3 regions of the Salinivibrio proteolyticus genome follow, and region 3 is predicted to be linked to each of the others. Evidence: riboswitches for the same ligand, from Rfam matches in the RefSeq annotation. Region 3 holds a riboswitch; each other region holds the start of a gene.
The links. A riboswitch is a leader RNA that binds a small molecule or an ion and turns the genes downstream of it on or off. The one in region 3 is predicted to bind thiamine pyrophosphate.
Positions count from the first base shown of each region.

Region 1: another riboswitch for thiamine pyrophosphate. It lies ahead of thiB (thiamine ABC transporter substrate binding subunit); the one in region 3 lies ahead of thiC (phosphomethylpyrimidine synthase ThiC).
Region 2: another riboswitch for thiamine pyrophosphate. It lies ahead of thiD (bifunctional hydroxymethylpyrimidine kinase/phosphomethylpyrimidine kinase); the one in region 3 lies ahead of thiC (phosphomethylpyrimidine synthase ThiC).

Region 1 covers NZ_CP114584.1:2,628,530-2,635,442, forward strand. The annotation lists gene leuA (2-isopropylmalate synthase) at 1-1,148, shown strand, start outside; gene leuB (3-isopropylmalate dehydrogenase) at 1,151-2,245, shown strand; gene leuC (3-isopropylmalate dehydratase large subunit) at 2,267-3,688, shown strand; gene leuD (3-isopropylmalate dehydratase small subunit) at 3,698-4,300, shown strand; gene N7E60_RS12320 (DUF547 domain-containing protein) at 4,420-5,211, shown strand; TPP riboswitch at 5,250-5,351, shown strand; gene thiB (thiamine ABC transporter substrate binding subunit) at 5,404-6,390, shown strand; gene thiP (thiamine/thiamine pyrophosphate ABC transporter permease) at 6,396-6,913, shown strand, end outside.
Region 2 covers NZ_CP114585.1:75,550-82,462, forward strand. The annotation lists gene N7E60_RS14390 (potassium channel family protein) at 1-508, shown strand, start outside; gene thiD (bifunctional hydroxymethylpyrimidine kinase/phosphomethylpyrimidine kinase) at 640-1,497, opposite strand; TPP riboswitch at 1,559-1,659, opposite strand; gene N7E60_RS14400 (hypothetical protein) at 1,668-1,898, shown strand; gene N7E60_RS14405 (putative bifunctional diguanylate cyclase/phosphodiesterase) at 1,934-3,694, opposite strand; gene N7E60_RS14410 (PAS domain-containing sensor histidine kinase) at 3,691-5,586, opposite strand; gene N7E60_RS14415 (DUF3081 domain-containing protein) at 5,649-5,915, opposite strand; gene N7E60_RS14420 (HAD family hydrolase) at 5,933-6,721, opposite strand.
Region 3 covers NZ_CP114584.1:27,022-33,934, reverse strand. The annotation lists gene thiH (2-iminoacetate synthase ThiH) at 1-345, opposite strand, end outside; gene N7E60_RS00165 (thiazole synthase) at 345-1,118, opposite strand; gene thiS (sulfur carrier protein ThiS) at 1,121-1,321, opposite strand; gene N7E60_RS00155 (HesA/MoeB/ThiF family protein) at 1,302-2,069, opposite strand; gene thiE (thiamine phosphate synthase) at 2,053-2,721, opposite strand; gene thiC (phosphomethylpyrimidine synthase ThiC) at 2,718-4,694, opposite strand; TPP riboswitch at 4,788-4,887, opposite strand; gene crcB (fluoride efflux transporter CrcB) at 4,944-5,324, opposite strand; tRNA gene N7E60_RS00135 (tRNA-Trp) at 5,779-5,855, opposite strand; tRNA gene N7E60_RS00130 (tRNA-Asp) at 6,121-6,197, opposite strand; rRNA gene rrf (5S ribosomal RNA) at 6,257-6,372, opposite strand; rRNA gene N7E60_RS00120 (23S ribosomal RNA) at 6,493-6,913, opposite strand, start outside.

The sequences.
Region 1 (6,913 bases), 390 kb from region 3:
AGTTTTCCTGCGAAGATGCTGGGCGCACTCCGATTGACAACCTATGCCGTATGGTGGAAGCGGCGATTGATGCCGGTGCGACCACCGTTAATATTCCCGACACCGTCGGCTATACGGTTCCCAGTGAATTCGGCGATATCATTGCAACCCTGTTTAATCGCGTCCCCAATATCGACAAAGCGGTAATTTCTGTCCACTGCCATGATGACTTGGGGATGTCAGTCGCCAACTCCATTGCCGCCATACAAGCTGGCGCCCGCCAAGTGGAAGGCACGATTAATGGCATCGGAGAACGCGCCGGTAACTGTGCGCTGGAAGAAATTGCGATGATTTTAAAAACCCGCGCCGACTTATTAGGTGTGGAAACCAAGTTAAATCACACCGAAATCGCCCGCACCAGTAAGCTGGTTAGCCAACTTTGCAACATGCCAATCCAGCCCAACAAAGCCGTGGTCGGTACCAATGCCTTTAGCCACTCTTCTGGCATTCACCAAGATGGCATGCTGAAAAACAAAAACACCTACGAAATCATGACCCCAGAGTCGATAGGGTTGGGCAAAAAAGCGCTGAATTTGACCAGCCGATCCGGCCGCGCCGCAGTGAAAAGCCACATGGAAAACCTTGGCTATACCGAGCAAGACTACGATTTAGACACCTTGTATCAGTCATTCTTGCAGCTAGCAGATCGTAAAGGTCAGGTGTTCGATTACGACTTAGAAGCCTTGATGTTCTTCAACAACCTCAAAGAAGAGGACGACTTTTATAAGCTCAACTATCTAGGCGTGCAATCGGGCAGCCTAATGGCGACCACCAGCATCAAGTTGCAATGTGGCGATGAAGAAAAACGCGAGGCGGCGATCGGTAACGGCCCCGTCGATGCCCTTTATCAGTGCATCTACCGCATTACTGGCTACGACATTGAGCTGGATAAATTCGATCTGACTGCCAAAGGAGAAGGGGAAGATGGTCTAGGCCAAGCCGACATTATTGCCAACTACAAGGGCCGTAAATATCACGGCACCGGGGTCTCAACCGACATTATCGAAGCCTCCGGTGAGGCGCTATTACACGTGATCAATGCCATCTATCGCGCGGATAAAATTGCGCAGATTAAGGAACAATCCCACTTAAAACAGGAGACAGTATAACCATGGCCAGCGCACACCAGATTGCAATTTTACCCGGCGACGGTATCGGCCCCGAAGTAATGGCGCAAGCCGAAAAAGTGCTTGATGCGGTGAGTGAGCGATTCTCACTCACCTTGGAGCGTCAGCATTATCCTGTGGGTGGTGCCGCGATTGATGCCCACGGCTCCCCTTTGCCAGCACACACCTTGGCTGGCTGTGAAAAAGCGGATGCGATTTTATTTGGCTCAGTCGGCGGCCCCAAGTGGGAGCATTTACCGCCAACCGAACAACCGGAGCGCGGTGCCTTACTGCCGCTACGCAAGCACTTTGGTCTGTTTTGTAATTTGCGTCCGGCACAAATCCATACCGGTCTCGAAGGCTTTTGCCCACTGCGCGCCGACATTGCCGACAAAGGCTTTAATATTGTGGTGGTGCGAGAACTGACCGGCGGGATTTACTTTGGTGAGCCCAAAGGACGCGAAGGCGAAGGCCGCGAGGAAAAAGCGTTTGATACGGAAGTCTATCATCGCTATGAAATTGAGCCTATTGCCCGTATTGCCTTTCAATCGGCCCAGCTTCGCAACAAACACGTGTGCTCAATCGATAAAGCCAATGTGCTGCAAAGCTCGATGCTGTGGCGAGAAGTGGTAGAAGAAGTAGCAAAGGACTATCCAGATGTCCGCTTAAGCCATATGTATATCGACAACGCCACCATGCAGCTGATCAAAGACCCGTCGCAATTTGATGTGATGCTATGCTCAAACATTTTCGGCGACATCATCTCCGATGAGTGCGCCATGATCACCGGCTCAATGGGCATGTTGCCATCCGCGAGCTTGAACGCGAGTAAATTTGGTTTGTATGAACCCGCCGGCGGCTCTGCACCCGATATTGCGGGTAAAAACATCGCCAATCCAGTGGCGCAAATTCTCTCCGCCGCGCTCATGCTGCGCTACTCGTTAGGCGAAGAAGACGCAGCCTGCGCGATTGAGCATGCAGTCAGCCACGCGCTGGCGGCCGGTGAGTTGACCGCCGATCTAGCGGGTAACCGCCCCGCATTGAGTACCGAACAAATGGGCGATCGTATCGCCGCCTATATCCGCCAAGGCGCAGAATAATTACCCGTAAGGATACGAGCTATGTCGAATGCAAACACCCAACAAGGCGCTAAGACCTTGTATGAAAAAATCTATCAAGCCCATGTGGTCACCGAGCAGCCAGGCGAAGCGCCGCTGCTGTATATCGACCGTCATTTGGTGCACGAAGTGACCTCACCACAAGCCTTTGATGGCCTGCGGGAAAAAGGGCGCCCCGTGCGCCAAGTGAGCAAAACTTTCGCCACCATGGATCACAATGTCTCCACCGAAACCAAAGACATTAACGCGTCAGGGGAAATGGCGCGCATCCAAATGGAAACCTTGGCCAAAAACTGCGAAGAGTTCGGTGTCACCCTGTACGACTTAAACCATCCTTACCAAGGCATTGTGCATGTAATGGGCCCCGAGCTTGGCATTACCCTGCCCGGCACTACCATCGTCTGTGGTGATTCGCACACCGCAACCCACGGTGCCTTCGGCTCCCTCGCCTTTGGTATTGGCACCTCAGAAGTCGAACACGTACTGGCCACCCAAACACTCAAGCAATCCCGCGCCCGCACAATGAAAATTGAAGTCACGGGCAAAACAGCCCCCGGGATCACTGCCAAAGATATTGTCCTAGCGATTATTGGCAAGGTCGGTCATGCCGGCGGCACAGGGCATGTGGTGGAGTTTTGTGGGGACGCCATCACTGCCTTGTCGATGGAAGGGCGAATGACGGTCTGCAACATGGCCATCGAATTAGGTGCCAAAGCTGGCCTGATCGCGCCGGATGACACCACCTTTACCTACCTAAAAGACAAGAAATTTGCCCCTAAAGGCGAGCAATGGCAGCAAGCCGTTGCGTATTGGCAAACCTTGCACTCGGATGCCGATGCGCACTTTGATCGCGTGGTCACTCTCGATGGCAGTCAAATCCATCATCAAGTCACATGGGGCACCAACCCCGGCCAAGTGGTCAGTGTGCATGATAGCGTGCCTGCTCCAGAGAGCATGACCGACCCGATAGAGCGCCACTCGGCTGAGCGAGCCTTAAAGTACATGGGACTGACGGCAGGCCAAGCCATTACAGATATCCACATCGATAAAGTCTTTATTGGCTCTTGCACCAACTCACGGATTGAAGACATGCGCGCAGCCGCCGCGGTCGCCAAAGGACGACGCGTGGCAAAGGGTGTACATGCCATGGTGGTGCCAGGCTCCGAGCAGGTGCGCGCCCAAGCAGAGCAAGAAGGGCTGGATGTGATTTTCCGCGAAGCGGGCTTTGAGTGGCGCTTGCCCGGCTGCTCGATGTGTTTGGCAATGAACAACGATCGCTTAGGCCCCAAAGAGCGCTGCGCATCCACCAGCAACCGTAACTTTGAAGGCCGCCAAGGCCGTGAAGGCCGCACCCACTTGGTCAGCCCTGCAATGGCCGCCGCCGCTGCTATTGCCGGTCATTTTATTGACGTTAACCAATTATAAGGAGGCCTTATGTCAGGCATACACACTCATACCGGCATTGTTGCCCCATTGGATGCTGCGAACGTCGATACTGATGCGATCATCCCTAAACAGTTTTTGCAAAAAGTCACCCGCACTGGCTTTGGTCAGCACCTGTTTCACGATTGGCGCTTTTTAGACGATGCGGGTAAACAACCGAACCCCGAGTTTGTGCTCAATCAAGCGCGTTACCAAGGGGCGAGCGTGTTACTCACCCGCGAAAACTTTGGCTGTGGCTCGTCACGCGAACATGCTCCTTGGGCGCTGGATGATTACGGTTTTAAAGTGATTATCGCCCCCAGTTTTGCCGATATTTTCTATGGCAACTGCATTAATAACCAAATGGTGCCGGTAACCCTTGAAGAAGGCCAAATCGATGCTTTATTGACGTATGTGACCGAAAATGAAGGCGCGACGGTAACGCTAGATTTGCCCGCCCAAACCATCCGTGCCGGTGAACACTGCTTTAGCTTCCAGATGGATGATTTTCGCCGTCATTGCTTGTTGGAAGGATTAGATAGCATTGGCCTCACGCTTCAGCACGACGCTGAGATCTCGCGCTTTGAGCAAAACATTCCCGCCTTTTTGGCATAAGACAACACTTTAACCACTAAAACGCTGCTCAAGCAGCGTTTTTTTATGGCCATGAAAGCAAACATGGCGCAAGCTGGTCTAGGATATAAACAAGATACGCTCGCGATTGAGGAAGCGGTATGCGAACACGGATCACGCTCATTTTTTGGTTACTCGTTGCTTTTCCAGCTTTGGCCGCCCCGAAAGCCGATTATTGGGCAATGTGGGATACGCTCAACCCCGCCAGCCAAGCCACATTTACTCATCACAGCTGGCAAGTATTACTCGATAAGTATTTACAGCCTCAAGGACAGCATACCTTATTTAACTACGCGGCCGTCACCGAGGCCGATAGAGCGACTCTCGATCATTACATTGGCATGCTCACCGCGCGCGACCCGCGCACCCTGACCAAAGACGAACAATACGCGTATTGGGTTAACCTCTACAACTCAGTCACCGTAAAGCTAATTTTGGACGCGTATCCAGTCCGTTCAATCACCAAACTCGGTGGCCTGTTTAGCTTTGGACCTTGGGATGATGAGGTGGTCACGGTGGCAGGTGAACCCCTTACCTTGAATGATATTGAGCACCGCATTCTGCGCCCGCTATGGCAAGATCCGCGTACCCACTATGCGGTCAATTGTGCCAGCCTTGGCTGTCCGAACCTGCAGCCACAAGCCTTTCAAGCCGACACCTTGGAGGCACAATTAGAACAAGCCGCCTACACCTTTATCAACAGTGACAAAGGCGTAAGTCAGCAAGGCGAACAGTGGCAGCTTTCTTCTATCTATGAGTGGTTTAAGGCCGATTTTGGCGGCAGTGAACAAGGGGTGATCGCCCATATCAATCAATACCGCAATATCAAGCTTCCCGAGGATGCACGCTTAGACTATGACTACGACTGGGCGCTTAACCGAACCGCTGACTAAAAGGCTTGGTTAACCCTAAGCCAATCAGTACAATGGCGTGGTACTCATTGGGGAGCCTCTTGGCTGAGATTGCGCGCCGCGCTAAACCCATCGAACCTGATCCAGCTAACACTGGCGTAGGGATTGAGACTTGATGATGTCATCAACCAGCCTCAACACCCACGCCCAACTTAGGAGCGTGCTGTGAAAGTCATTACGTCTGTTTTAACCGTACTTTCTTTGTCTCTGTTATCGCTTGGCGCCCGCGCCGCTGACCCGCTGACTGTCTATACCTACGACTCATTTATCGCCGATTGGGGCGCAGGGCCGAAAATCAAAACCGCCTTCGAAAAACGCTGTAATTGTGAGGTCGAGTTTGTGTCCCTTGAAGACGGCGCAGCCTTGCTCAACCGCATGCGGATTGAAGGCAGTACCACCAGCGCCGATATCGTGCTGGGTATGGACACCAATTTAATGAAAGAAGCGGAGCGGAGCGGCATTGTCGCCGAGCACGCAGTGAATACGGAGCGCCTACAGGTACCCGGCGGTTGGGATAATCCCTACTTTATCCCCTATGATTACGGCTACTTTGCCTTCGTGTACGACACCACGCGCCTGCTCGATCCGCCCAAGAGCTTGAAAGCCTTGATTGAAGATCGTGATGACATCAGTGTGATTTACCAAGATCCCCGTGTCTCCACCGTTGGCCAAGGCTTAATGCTGTGGATCCAGAAAGTATACGGCGATCAAAGCCAGCAAGCATGGCGTGATCTCGCGGAGAACACCATTACCGTGACCAAAGGCTGGACCGAAGCGTACAATATGTTCCTGAACAAGGAAGCAGACATGGTGCTCTCTTACACCACATCACCGGCTTACCATTTGGTTGCCGATGATGATGACCGCTTTGCCGCCGCGACGTTTGAAGAAGGCCATTATATGCAGATTGAAGTGGCCGCGAAATCAGCCTACACCGACCAGCCAGAACTGGCGGATGCGTTTTTGCAGTTTATGATTAGCGATGAAGCGCAGTCGATCATTCCCCTTACGCAATGGATGTATCCTGTTACTGATATCACGTTACCAGATGCCTTCTATACCTTGAATAAACCCGAGAAGAGCCTGATTTATCAACCCGATGAAGTGATGGGCAACCGTCAACAATGGGTGCGTGACTGGCAAACAGCGTTGGTTGAATAGTCGTCATGCTCAATCCTTCACGCACCTGGCCGGGCAGTCTCGCGGCCAGTCTCGTCGTGCTTTTAATTGGCAGCGCCCTATGGGCGCTGTTCTCTCACAGCCAAGATCTTAACCTTGAGGCACTATGGCAAGATGCCTACCTTCGTCACGTCACCATATTTAGCTTCAAGCAAGCCACTTTATCAGTGATCCTCAGCGTAGGATTAGCGATTCCTGTTGCCCACGCCCTGTCGCGTCGCGAGTTTGCCGGTAAACGTTGGTTGTTGAAACTGTTTGCCATGACCTTAGTGCTGCCCGTGCTGATCGGGGTATTTGGCTTGGTGGCCATTTTTGGTCGCAGCGGCTTGATCGCCGACACCCTACAACATTTTGATCTTTCCATGCCGTTTTCCATTTATGGATTGAGCGGCATTTTGCTGGCACACGTGTTTTTCAACTTACCATTTTCCGCCCAGATCATGGTGCAAGCGCTCGAGGGGATCCCCGCCGATCAACGCCGCTTAGCGACGCAATTAGGCTTAGG
Region 2 (6,913 bases), on a different replicon from region 3:
CTTTACCGATGCAGAGGGCATAGCGCGCGCCGGCATCGACAGCGCCTCTAGCATCATTATCGATAACCCAGAAGACGATATTACGCTTTCTGCGGCTCTGTTCTGCGCCCACAAAAACCCTTCCGCTCATTTACTCGCGTATTTTCAAGATGATGCACTCAGACAAATATTGAAGCAGCACTATCCGCACGCTGAATGTGTGCCGTCTGTGTCGGTGGAAATGCTGGCAAAAGCGGCCGTTGATCCCGGTTCAAGTCAATTACATCACGAGCTATTGAGCACGGCTCAAGGGATGACCCAATACTGTGCCCGCTACCCCACCGATGCAAGTGCAACGGATGTCGGCACCTTGTTTAATCAACTAAAGCATGAGCACAATGCAACCTTAATTGGTCTCGACAAAGGCGATGGGATCACCCTGAACCCTCGCCTACACACCGAAGTGGCACCGGGCGATCGCGTCTTTTATATCGCCGCCGAGCGTTTACCACATTGGTCTGCCGCCTAACGGGCGCATTCAACTCATCTATGCTGTTGTCTTTTCGATACCGCTGCCCCACTTAGGTTGCAGCGGATCGTTTCCCTCTTATCCTTTCGTGTTAGTCCTTTCTGGTCTCCCCCTCACAGCGCGCGCTCGTCTCAGGGCAATTCCGCGACAGCATGCTCTGCTGGCAACAGACACAAATTATCAGGGTAAGCGTAAAAGTGATGCACCGGTCCAGCCCCTCTTCCGATCGTTAGCTGATGACTATGCGCTAAGGCCTCCGTCAAATACTGCTTAGCCGCTCGCCCGGCCTCGATAGGCGTCATCCCTTGAGCATAAAACGAGGCGATCGCAGCAGACAGTGAACAACCGGTGCCATGAGTGTTGGTGGTTTCAACGCGGCGTGCGCGCAAAGTTTGACAGGTGTCTCGGCTAATCCACATATCGACACTCTCGGGCGTCTGGTGTAGATGGCCCCCTTTGAGCATCACGTAAGGACAGCCTAGATGGCGAAGTGCCGGCACCAGCTCATGCATTTGCTCGATAGAGGTAGGAACAGGCTGGCCAGTTAAACAGGCGGCCTCTGGCAAGTTGGGAGTGAGCACGGTTGCGCGTGGGATAAGATCGTCAATCAACGCCGTCATGGCCTGCTCGTCGAGCAAAGGATCGCCGCTGGTCGCGACCATTACGGGATCTAAAATCACCGGCAAGTGTGGCGACCGTGCCAGCACGGCAGCGACTTCACGAATAATCGCTTGATTGGCCAGCATGCCGATTTTCACCGCACGCACCGGCATGTCGTATAACACCGCATCTAATTGGGCGCGCACAAAATCGGGTTCAACCGCCGAGACGGCCTCGACACCGCAAGTATTTTGCGCGGTCAGCGCGGTGATCACCGAGCAAGCATAGCCGCCGGTCGCTGAAATCGCTTTAATGTCGGCTTGAATGCCCGCACCACCACCGCTGTCTGAGCCGGCAATGGTAAGAATAACAGGTGGAGATAGGTTCATATTGGCCCCTTAATCATCAGGGGCGGAAGGAGACAAAATGAGGCAGTATGCGTCACTTTGTGCGCTGATCGTGTCAGTTCCCTCCGCCAGTGCTAACTGGATCAGGTTCTACGGGTCCTGCTTTCGCAGTCTCAGCAATTACTTGCTCCCCGACTAACTGTGTTTAGGATATGCATCCTACGGATAAAGCGCAAGCCTTACGCATACCGTGCCGTCACGCATTTCTCGTTGATTTCCACCCAGTATTGACCTCAACCCAGCACTCTGCTCCCTATTTTGCTGCTGAGGTTAAAGGGACCTTATCGCTACCGCGTTTTCACCAGCATTTTGACCCCACGTCAGGCTTGGTGACCGACACCGAGTTTAATCAGCGCCTCGATACCATTATCAGCCATCTCTAACGCATGACTCATCTCTAATCCGATGATGACCACGGCTATCCAGACACGGGCGCACTGATAGCCGTCGCTGGGCACTCACATCCGGTTTGCAGAAGCTGTTCAAACTGTTCGGTTCCCAGCGGTTTGGCATACAAGAAGCCTTGCGCTTGATCGCAGCCAATACGCTGCAAAATCTGTTGCTGGCCAACTTCTTCCACGCCTTCAGCCACCACACCGTGGCCAAACCCATGCGCTAGGTCGATCACGCTACCAACAAGATGTTTGTCACCGGCGTTGGATGCAAGATCTTGAATAAAGCTACGATCAAGCTTCACCCAATCCACAGGAAGCTGTTTCAAATAGCTCAATGAACTGTAGCCTGTGCCAAAATCATCAAGCGCAATGTGCATCCCCGCATCACGGAGCTGTTGTAACTCTTTGAGCGCCACCGACATATGTCGAATTAACGCCGATTCAGTAACCTCAAGCTGAATGATTTGCGTGGGTACTTCCAGCGCTTGGCAGCGGGCAAGAATGCTATCGGCAAAACCGTGGCGAAGTTGCTGGGAAGAGACATTGATGGCTAAGTGAAACGCCTCAGGCAAGGTGTATTGCTCTCGCCAACGGACCAGCGCGCGCAACGCCATAGAAAAAACTGCATCGCCGAGTTGGATCATATCAGCACTTCGCTCGGCAATAGGAATAAACTCGGCCGGGCTGATCGCTCCCAGTTGCGGATGACGCCAACGCAATAACGCCTCAGCACCTACCATACTGCCGGTATTGAGATCCCATTTGGGCTGAAAAACCAAAGACAACCCTCCTTGTTCAAGGGCCGGGCTAAGTCCATTGCGGATCATATGCTCACGTTGCGATTGCGCATCCAACTCTTGGCGATAATGACCCACTTCAGTGTCATCGGTCGGGATAGCTAGAATCGCTTGGCGAAAGAGTTGCTCCACATCATGATGCTCACCTTCCGCTTGGGCTATTCCCACATGGCAGTGCATCGACATCAAACGGCCATCAAGGGTGTGATGACCACTCAATAATCGACAAATCCGCTTAGCAAGTGCGTCAATGGCGGTGATATCTCCTTCCACTAACATCACCAAACGTGTGTTGTCCCACACACCAATACGCTGCCCTCTTGCGACCGAGCTACTGGCTAAGAGCCCCGCTAGGTGCTTATACAGCGCTTCTGTCATTAAGTGGCCTTGATGCTGTGTGACCGCCTCCATCCCATCCAACGCGATCATAAACACGGTCACCATCCCCTTTGCGAGTTGACGTTCAGCCGCATCCACCAGCGCACGTCGATTGGGTAGATTGGTTAGGGGATCGGTTAAAGACAGGGTACGTAATGCCGCGGTTTGCTTATTCACTAACATCTGCAAACGCGCCGCTTGATCTCGCTCTTTCAGGGTTTTGAATTGAAAATGGAGAATATTATGGATGCGCTGGAGCACTTCATGGTGATCAAACGGCTTGGTGAGATAATCAATGGCCCCACGGCATAAGGCTTGATTGCGCAGATTGTTGTCACTATCGGCAGTAAGCACCATCACGGGGGGACAGTGCTCGCCGAGCGTATTGTTCAGCAAATCGAGAACATCTAGCCCCGAGCGTTGAGGCATACGCATATCAAGCAACACTAAATCGGGGATCGGTGAGAGGTAATCGGCCACAAGGCGTGGATCGTTAAGGCCTGTGATGTGTTGATAGCCAGATTGCAGCAACATGGCAGTCAACAAGTCGACATTTTCCGGTCGATCATCAATGATCAGGATCTGCGCTTGGGATTTTTCTCGTGTCATGCCCTGTCCTCCAAAAGTGTTTGCATCGCTCGGCCCAACGCCGCACCCGATACCGGTGACGCCAACGTCACAATGCTATCGCTGTGCGATTGCATAGATTCGGTGTCCGGCACGTTAACCACGATCATGGGCCGTTCACCGAGTCGCGACTGAACCTGATCTGCCGTGTCATCAAGCACCGCATGACTGACCATGAATAGCGAGGGCGGTGTGGTATGCGCCATCGCGGCTGCTAACGATAAATCATGGACACAGGTCAAGGTCAGTAACGGCCAATCTTCGAACCAATCGGCCATTAAGCGTTGCTGTGCAACGTCTGGTTCAATAAAAAGCACTCGATGCGGCTGGGTAAGGGTGAATGGTGTGGATGAAGACGCTATCTCGGTCAACGACTGGCCACGATAGGGAAAGGTGACGGCAAAACAGCTCCCTTTTCCGACTTCGCTGCTCACGGTGATCTCACCTTGCATTTGCGCGATCAATTGCTGTGTGACCGCAAGCCCCACACCTGCCCCTTCAATATGGGTTTGCTCGGCCGCTAAGCGATTAAAAGGCTCAAATAACGCGCTCAGCTTATCCTGTTCAATGCCAATGCCTGTGTCCGTCACCGCGATCGTTATCGTTTCGGCTTGCTGACGGGTCGATACCGTGACACGTCCACCCGCATGGTTATATTTAATTGCATTGCTAATGAGGTTGATCAGCACTTGCTTAAAACGGGTCGCATCGACGTAAATATCACCGTTGAGTGTGTCCGGTAGAGTATGGCGCAAACTCACCGTCTGGCGACGGGCAAGAGGCAACAGCGAATCGATAGCCTCGCAAATCATCGGACGCAAAGGTGCCCAGCTCGGGTTGAGGGAAATTTTTCCCGCCTCGATTTTGGCAAGATCCAGCACATCATTAATCAGGGCGAGTAAATGACGGCCACTTTGGTGTATTTGTGCCACGTATTGTTGCTGAGTGGCCTCTAACGCTGGCGAGGTCGCATTCATTAATAATTGTGCATAGCCAAGCACACAGTTAAGCGGTGTGCGTAATTCATGACTCATTGCAGAAAGAAAGTCACTTTTCGCTTGGTTCGCTCGCTCCGCGTCTTTCATGGCATTAAGAAGTGGGGTGGCATCGTACGCGACGGTAACAATGGCATATGGCTCACCTTCGAGGTAATGGATGAGGGTTTTCGCCAGTTTAAAGGTGCGGCCATCGTTCAGAGTGACATCGGTATGCACCGGCTCGCCATTCATGGTCAGTTGATGATCCAGCGCGTTGAGTGTCTCTCGTCCTCCTTTGGGCAATAACTGGGCAAAGGCATCAGCTAACGCCTCCACACTATCGACCCCAACGGCCTGCACACACGCATGATTGGCCATGGTATATCGCCCGCCTAACTCGCGGACAAACACTGGATTGGCAATCGCATTGATGATGGTTTTTAGCTGGTTGCGCTCGTGTTTTACGCTCGCTTGCGCCTGCGTGAGCGCGCTAAGATCGGACATGATGCCGATAAACTCACGCCGACTGTCTATCTGTACTTCACTGACCGCAAGGTGTACCGGGACGAGGTGCCCATCGACATGACGGGCCTTAACTCGCCGCCCAGTTCCAATCACTTTTGCTTCGCCACCGGTAAGGTATTGCATCAGATAATGCTGATGCTTACCTTCATGCTCTGGCGGCATCAAGCATTCCACATTGTTGCCCACCAGTTGCCGATGGTCATAGCCCAGCAATGTGCGGGTGTAGGGATTGGCATCGATAATCACACCTGATTCATCAATCACCAAAATGGCAGCGGCTGCACTCGCCACGAGTGCTTGATAGTGAGCATCCGTGCCTGTCACTGCGCACTGCTTGTCGGTACGGCTTTTCTTAACGATTTGATTATCCATAACAAATCCTGATCATCGGCCAAAAAAAACGCCCCATGACGGGGCGTTTATCGAATGTTTGGTCACGACTGTCGATAGTTTTTCACCAAGGCATCGACCTTATTCAAGAACTGCGTTTTAAGGTTTTCGTGCTCATAATCCAGGTGATATGTATTGTGAAACCCCACCCGTAACTGTACGCCATTTCCGGCTAAATAAATGGTGTAGCCGTCATAATCTGAGAAGGCTTCAATGCCATCTAGGCGGTGTCCTTGTTCGGTTTTTTCTCCAAACTGAGTCACTATCTCGTAGGCGCGAAGTAGATATGCAGGATCTAGTTCGTTTTTCACGCTTCCCTCCTGACCGTTTATCGGAATGGCGCATCACCTCCCCGGCGCAAGGTGTGAGACGGCAAAGGCGACGCGATGACCGGATGCGATGGAACAGTAGTTGCTGGTCCCTGTTCGCGTGAATGCATCGGCTTTTCTATGATATTGGGCAGCGTCGCGAGTGTATCAAGGGTCAGATCGGGACGCGCTTTCTCTATCTCTGTACCGTAATTATAGCCGTAAGTCACGCAAACAACAGGGGATCCGACCGACCGTGCGGCCTGAACGTCATTCACGGCATCCCCAACAACCAATAGCTCTGTAGGCGCAACGCGTAAAATCGCCGCGGCTTCATAGATGGCATCGGGGCCAGATTGTAAGGCAGCAATCGCGTCAGCGCCTACAATCCGCGTGAAAAAGTGACTCACGCCGAGTGCTTTTAACAAACTATTGGCGTGAACGGTTTGCATGTGCGTGGTACAGATCATGGGCAGCTGTCTACGTGCCAGTCCTTTCAAGCACTCGAGAACGCCCGGATAGAGTCGTGTTTTTGGCGGTTTTTTGCCCAGATAAGAGGACAAGAAAAGCGTGCGCGCCTGATTCAAGACCGCATCTGACACGCGGCCATTGATCTGGCGTGTTAACACCCGGTGGATCAACAAATCTGCGCCATCACCGATCCAGTCTTTGATCGTATTCGGATCTTCAGGTGGTAGATCGAGCCCTTTCAACATGCCCGATATCGCGTCAACAAGGTCGTCAAATGGGTCCGCCAAGGTCCCATCTAGATCGAAACATACCGCAGAGACATTCTCCAACTTTTTCATGGAACTCCCCCACAATCAATGTGTTATTACTCGGCAGGAACAGAGGTATTGTCGAGAGTGTGTCATCCATCGACTCACTAGAAGTTAGCAGAGAAGGTCGTGATCCCCTATCGAAAGATCAGGCATAATGTATCGAATCTGAGCGAGAAGAATGAATAATCAACCACCCTTTTCAAAAGTTCGTTTCCTAAT
Region 3 (6,913 bases):
CGCTTCACACTCGGCGGCGATCTCGGCTTCATCCAGCGTGCGCCGTTTGATTCGGTTTTCCATCGAAAAACCGCAATAAGTACACACGTTGGCGCACAAATTGGAGAGATACAGCGGAATGTAAAACCCCATGGTGTAACCAAACCGCTGCCGCGTCAGCGCCGCAGATTGCTGAGCCATGGCCTCAAGGTAGGCTTCAGCGGCAGGACTGATCAGGGCAGCGAAGTCGTCCAAATTGCGCGAAGATTTAGCCAGCGCCCGCTCGACATCTTGGCGCGTTTTGCTGTAAATCGAAAGGCGATGATGATCCCAATCGAGTGCCGCCCACCGCTCAGAAAAGCTCATCACGCCTCCTTAGCGTCAAGAAACGCGGTTAAAGGACTAGAAGCGTGGGCGTGATTGTGTGTGCCCGCCAGCCCAGCGCGATACGCACAGTGTCCGGCTTCAACCGCTTGTTTAAACGCTGCGCCCATGGCAATCGGATCGCCAGCCGTGGCAATGGCGGTGTTGACCAATACCGCATCAGCGCCGCGCTCCATCGCTAACGCCGCATCTGACGGTGCACCAATGCCGGCATCAATGATCACCGGCACGCGAGCTTGCTCGATAATGATGTCGAGAAACGCCATTGAGGCCAGCCCTTGGTTGGATCCAATCGGTGAGCCAAGGGGCATCACCGCCGCGCATCCCACCTCTTCCAAACGCTTACACAGCACAGGATCGGCATGACAATATGGCAGCACCACAAACCCCTCATCCACAAGCGTTTTCGCCGCTTGAAGGGTTTCAATCGGGTCAGGCATCAAATATTTGGGGTCGGGGTGAATTTCCAGCTTCACCCAATGCGTTCCCAATGCTTCTCGGGCAAGACGCGCGGCAAAGACCGCTTCTTGCGCATTTTTCGCCCCTGAGGTATTGGGCAGCAGGCGTACACCGAGCTCGCGCAGCGGCGTTAGAATATCGTCTTGTGTGGCATACACATCGACTCGCTTTAGGGCCATGGTGACCAGTTCAGTACCACTGGCCGCCAGTGATTCGGCCATAGTCTTGCGACTGGCAAACTTGCCGGTGCCGGTTAACAGGCGAGATGAAAACGTCGTATCCGCAATGGTTAACATAATTATCCTCCGGCAATCGCTTGAAAGACCGCCAAGCTATCGCCAGCGGTGAGTGACGTGGATGACCAAGCATCACGCGCAATAATGGTCTGATTTAGCGCGACAGCGACCGATTCGGCCGGCACCTTCATCTCCTCAATCAGTTGCGCGACGGTCGTGGCATTGACCTCTGTAGGCGTGTCATTAATGATTAAACGCATCATTTACCTCCTGCATTGGCTGACAAACCGCACAGTGCGGATGAACGGGCAGCGAAAAGTGCTGCCATGTCATGGTTTGTCCATCCAGTCGTGACAAGCGATTGGTACCGACCGCCTGCCCTAATAACAGTTTTATTCCTTCCAACGCTTGCGCGGTGGCCATCATACCGACCACAGGTCCCATTACCCCAGCTTCAGAACAGCGCGTGGGTTCAGAAAGCGTCACGTCTGCGAAGGCGCACGCATAACATGCGCTATGCGGTTGATAAACCAATAACTGGCCTTGCCAACCGATCGCCGCTGCGCTCACCAAGGGTGTACCAGCCTCTACACAGGCTTGATTGACTGCATGGCGAGTAGCGAGATTATCACTGCAATCAAGGACCACATCCGCCATCGCCACTTCAAGCGCCAGACGCTCACCTTCTAGATAGGCATTGATGGCTCGGCACTGGCAATGTGGATTCAGCGCGACCAAGTTAGCGGCTAGCGCTGCGGCTTTATCGGTGCCAATTTGCTCATCCCGATACGCCACCTGACGCGCCAAATTAGATAGCTCAACGTGGTCCGAGTCAGCAATCGCTAACTGACCCACGCCAGCGCCTGCAAGATAGAGGCCCGCGGTGGTTCCAAGCCCACCGGCACCGACCATTAACACGCGCGCCTTGCTCAGTGCCTGCTGCCCGCACTCTCCAACTTCTGGCAGCATGATTTGCCGGCTATAACGCAGGTATTCACTGTCCGATAGCATCACGCCCTCCTTGCTGTCTTGATGGATTAAGACAGCGGTTAAATGCGTCAATGCGCGCCGCTAAATCAGGCGCTTGCGTCACGGCGCGGACCACCGCAATGGCGTCCACGCCGGTGCGCCAAACGTCAGGGGCTCGGTCGAGATCAATACCGCCAATCGCCACCGTCGGGAAACGGCTATCCACAGCCACCACCTGCTGCGCTAACGCTGAAATGCCTTGCGGTGGCTCGACGAGCTGTTTGGTAGTGGTGGGAAAAATATGGCCGATGGCAAGATAACTGGGCGAGAGTTCAACCGCTGCAGCGAGCTGTTCGGGACTGCGTGTCGATACGCCAAGGCGCACGCCTTGTCGTGCGAGCCGATCAAGATCCGCCTCTTGTAAGTCTCGCTGCCCTAGATGAACACCATAGGCGCCAGCCTCAAGCGCGAGCTGCCAGTGATCGTTGATAAACACCTGCGCATGGTGCGTGCGGCCCAACGCCACCGCACGCTGTACCCAATCCGCCAATTGAGGATGCGCTGGCTGCTTCACACGCAGTTGCACGGTTTTCACCCCCAAGCAAAGCAAGCGTTCGAGCAAATCCACATCGTCCACCACCGGATATAATGGGCCTATACCTTCAGACATAGGCGCAAACGGGGTCAGGCTCATGATTCCACCTTATCGCTGTCCGCTACCTCAGCGCCTTGTAGTGACGAATGATGGGATTTTTGCAGGTAGAGCTCACTGCCCTTTTCTCGAAACTCTTGCGATTTTTGCTGCATGCCTGCTAACGGGTCTTCCAGCATAGTGACATCAATCGCTTCACCCGCGGCGGCATAGCCATTTTCTTTGGCATAGTCTCGGACTTCTTGGCTGATTTTCATGGAGCAGAATTTCGGCCCACACATGGAGCAAAAATGCGCGACCTTGCCCGACTCTTGAGGCAGTGTTTCATCGTGATAAGCACGCGCCGTCACCGGATCTAAAGCAAGGTTGAACTGATCTTCCCAGCGGAATTCAAAGCGCGCTTTGGAAATGGCGTTATCTCGCACCTGCGCGCCCGGATGTCCTTTGGCTAAGTCGGCGGCATGCGCGCACAACTTGTAGGTGATAAGCCCAGTTTTAACATCCTCTTTGTTGGGCAGACCCAGATGTTCTTTAGGCGTGACATAGCAAAGCATCGCACACCCAAACCAGCCAATCATCGCCGCACCAATCCCGGAGGTGATGTGGTCGTAACCAGGCGCGATATCGGTAGTCAGCGGGCCTAAAGTATAAAAAGGCGCTTCATGGCAATGGGTGAGCTGCTCGTCCATGTTCTCTTTGATCATGTGCATAGGCACATGGCCGGGGCCTTCAATCATCACCTGCACATCGTATTCCCATGCCACCTTGGTAAGCTCGCCCAGAGTACGTAGCTCACTGAATTGCGCTTCGTCGTTCGCGTCAGCCACTGAGCCGGGACGTAACCCGTCGCCTAGTGACAGCGATACATCATAGGCGGCACAAATCTCGCAGATTTCACGAAAATGGGTATAGAGGAAGCTTTCTTGATGATGCGCCAAGCACCATTTGGCGATAATCGACCCACCACGCGAGACAATCCCAGTCACGCGATTGGCGGTCATGGGCACATAGTGCAAACGCACTCCAGCGTGAATGGTAAAATAATCGACCCCTTGCTCGGCTTGCTCTATCAAGGTATCGCGCATCACTTCCCAAGTCAGGTCTTCGGCAATGCCATTCACTTTCTCAAGCGCCTGATACATGGGCACAGTGCCAATCGGAACTGGGCTATTACGTAAAATCCACTCGCGAGTTTCGTGGATATTGCGTCCGGTCGATAAATCCATCACCGTATCCGCGCCCCAACGGGTCGCCCACACCAACTTTTCGGTTTCTTCTTCAATGGAGGAGCTCACCGCCGAGTTACCAATATTGGCATTCACTTTCACCAGAAAGTTACGCCCAATGATCATCGGCTCCGCTTCTGGGTGGTTAATGTTGGCAGGAATAATCGCACGCCCTTCAGCGACCTCTTGGCGCACAAATTCGGGAGTGATGTTTGATGGCAAGTGAGCACCAAAGCTTTCCCCAGGATGCTGGCGGTTTAGTTGCTCTTCACGATACTGTTGGCGACCCATATTTTCCCGAATAGCAATAAATTCCATCTCTGGGGTGATAATGCCTTGGCGTGCGTAGTGAAGTTGGGTCACACACTGATTAGGTTTTGCCCGACGGATAGACGGTAAGGCACTAAAGCGAAGATCATCCAAGGCTTCATCACTAAGGCGAGTCTGCGCATAGTCTGAGCTCACTGCATCAAGGAACTCTGTATCGGCACGTTCATCAATCCAGGCTTTGCGCACCGGGGCTAAACCTTGGTAAATATCGATAGCACTCTGTGGGTCGGTATAAGGCCCTGATGTGTCATAAACCCGAATGGATTCATTGGCCTCGTACTGCGGATTATCTTTACTCCCGCCTACAAAAGTAGGAGAAAGGTGGATTTCGCGCATGCCTACGCGAATATCGGGTCGCGATCCCTCGACATAGACTTTTTCCGAGTTAGGGTAGGTTTGCGCAGAGAGGGAATCGATAAAAGATTTGGCCTCAAGGCGGGCCTGTTTACGGGTCGACATAGCATTACTCCGGTGTTCATTATGGGAATTAATGCTTGCCGGAAAACGCTGAATTGAGATGTGAGCAAACTGGCAGACGCGTACGGTCTGTTATCTGATGCATCTCTTGTTCCCTTCGCTGGTCCTAACCAGATCAGGTTCAACGGATCCCACTTAACGTGGTCTCAGCCAATTGGCACTCCGACAAGTTCAACGCCAGTATAAGAAATCACCGCCGCAACAACAAGCGACGTAATGGCATGTTTTTACCTACCCAGTAATGCGTCCTAGCAACCAAGCCCCCATCGCGGCCGCTCCTAAGCATAACGCAAGGTTGAGACCCACGTTTAACAAGGCTTTCACCGTCTCACCATGTTGAAAAAGAAGCAAGGTATCCACTGAAAAGGTCGAGAAGGTGGTGAACGCGCCCAAAAAGCCAATCGCAATCAGTTGACGCCAAGGCACTGGGGCAATCAGCTCTTGGCTCATCGCCGCTAAAAAGACACCCATCGCTAATGAGCCCAGCACATTAACCATGAGGGTGCCGTAAGGAAATCCTCGACCAAACACCGCGACGCTCCACTCTGAAACTAGAAAACGCGAAGACGCCCCTAATGCGCCACCAAGTCCTACCCACAATATGCTTACCACTGGGTGCTCCTTTCGATTGGTAAAAAGTCATCATACCGCGACATGTGAACAAGAAACAGGAGGAAGAAAAAGGGAAGAGGGTCAGGAGTGCTAGGAGCTTGATGATTCACATACAAAAAAAGCACCGACGATGTCGATGCTTTGGTATTTGGCAGGGGTAGAGGGATTCGACCGGGCTGGCGACCCAGCCCCCAACACGCTTTTTTGTCGTTTGTATGTTCACACCTACCCTTAATCGGGTTACGAGAAGCTTGATGATTCACATACAAAAAAGCACCGACGATGTCGATGCTTTGATGTTTGGCAGGGGTAGAGGGATTCGACCGGGCTGGCGACCCAGCCCCCAACACGCTTTTTTGTCGTTTGTATGTTCACACCTGCCCTTAATCGGGTTACGAGAAGCTTGATGATTCACATACAAAAAAAGCACCGACGATGTCGATGCTTTGGTATTTGGCAGGGGTAGAGGGATTCGAACCCCCAACACGCGGATTTGGAATCCGCTGCTCTGCCAATTGGAGCTATACCCCTGTAGATAGGTGCCTATTGTAGCGATCCCGCGACAAATTACCACCACCAATTACGCTTCAGACGTTTGATCGCTTATTTATAAAGCAAATCGCCCCAACGACCCAATGACAAAAAACCCCAGCTTTTCAGCTAGGGTTTCTAAGTAGTGGCGGAGGGCCGGGGTTGCGGACAACGGGCAGGCCATCCTGCGGGACTCATTCGCCCGCAGGGCGAACCTGGCCAATAACAAAAAAACCCTACTAAAATTAGCAGGGTTTCTAAGTAGTGGCGGAGTGGACGGGACTCGAACCCGCGACCCCCGGCGTGACAGGCCGGTATTCTAACCAACTGAACTACCACTCCGCACCAATTCTGTATGATTAAAGGCTTATATCTCTTTGCTTTAATCAATTGTAATCAAAGCCTGGCGATGTCCTACTCTCACATGGGGAGACCCCACACTACCATCGGCGCTGCTTCGTTTCACTACTGAGTTCGGCATGGAATCAGGTGGGTCCAAAGCGCTATGGTCGCCAAGCAAAATTTTGTTTTGTCTTCACTTTTTTAAAAGTGAAAACCATCAACCTAGAAAGCTGTTCGTTCTCGCCACAATCAACTGGCTTATTTTGAGTCCAACCCAAAACCTCTTGGGTGTTGTATGGTTAAGCCTCACGGGCAATTAGTACAGGTTAGCTCAACGCCTCACAGCGCTTACACACCCTGCCTATCAACGTCGTAGTCTACGACAACCCTTTAGAGAGCTCGAAGCTCTAGGGATGACTCATCTCGGGGCCAGCTTCGCGCTTAGATGCTTTCAGCGCTTATCTGTGCCGAACTTAGCTACCGGGCAATGCGTCTGGCGACACAACCCGAACACCAGCGGTTCGTCCACTCCGGTCCTCTCGTACTAGGAGCAGCTCCCCTCAATCATCCAACGCCCACGGCAGATAGGGACCGAACTGTCTCACGACGTTCTAAACCCAGCTCGCGTACCACTTTAAATGGCGAACAGCCATACCCTTGGGACCGACTTCAGCCCCAGGATGTGATGAGCCGACATCGAGGTGCCAAACACCGCC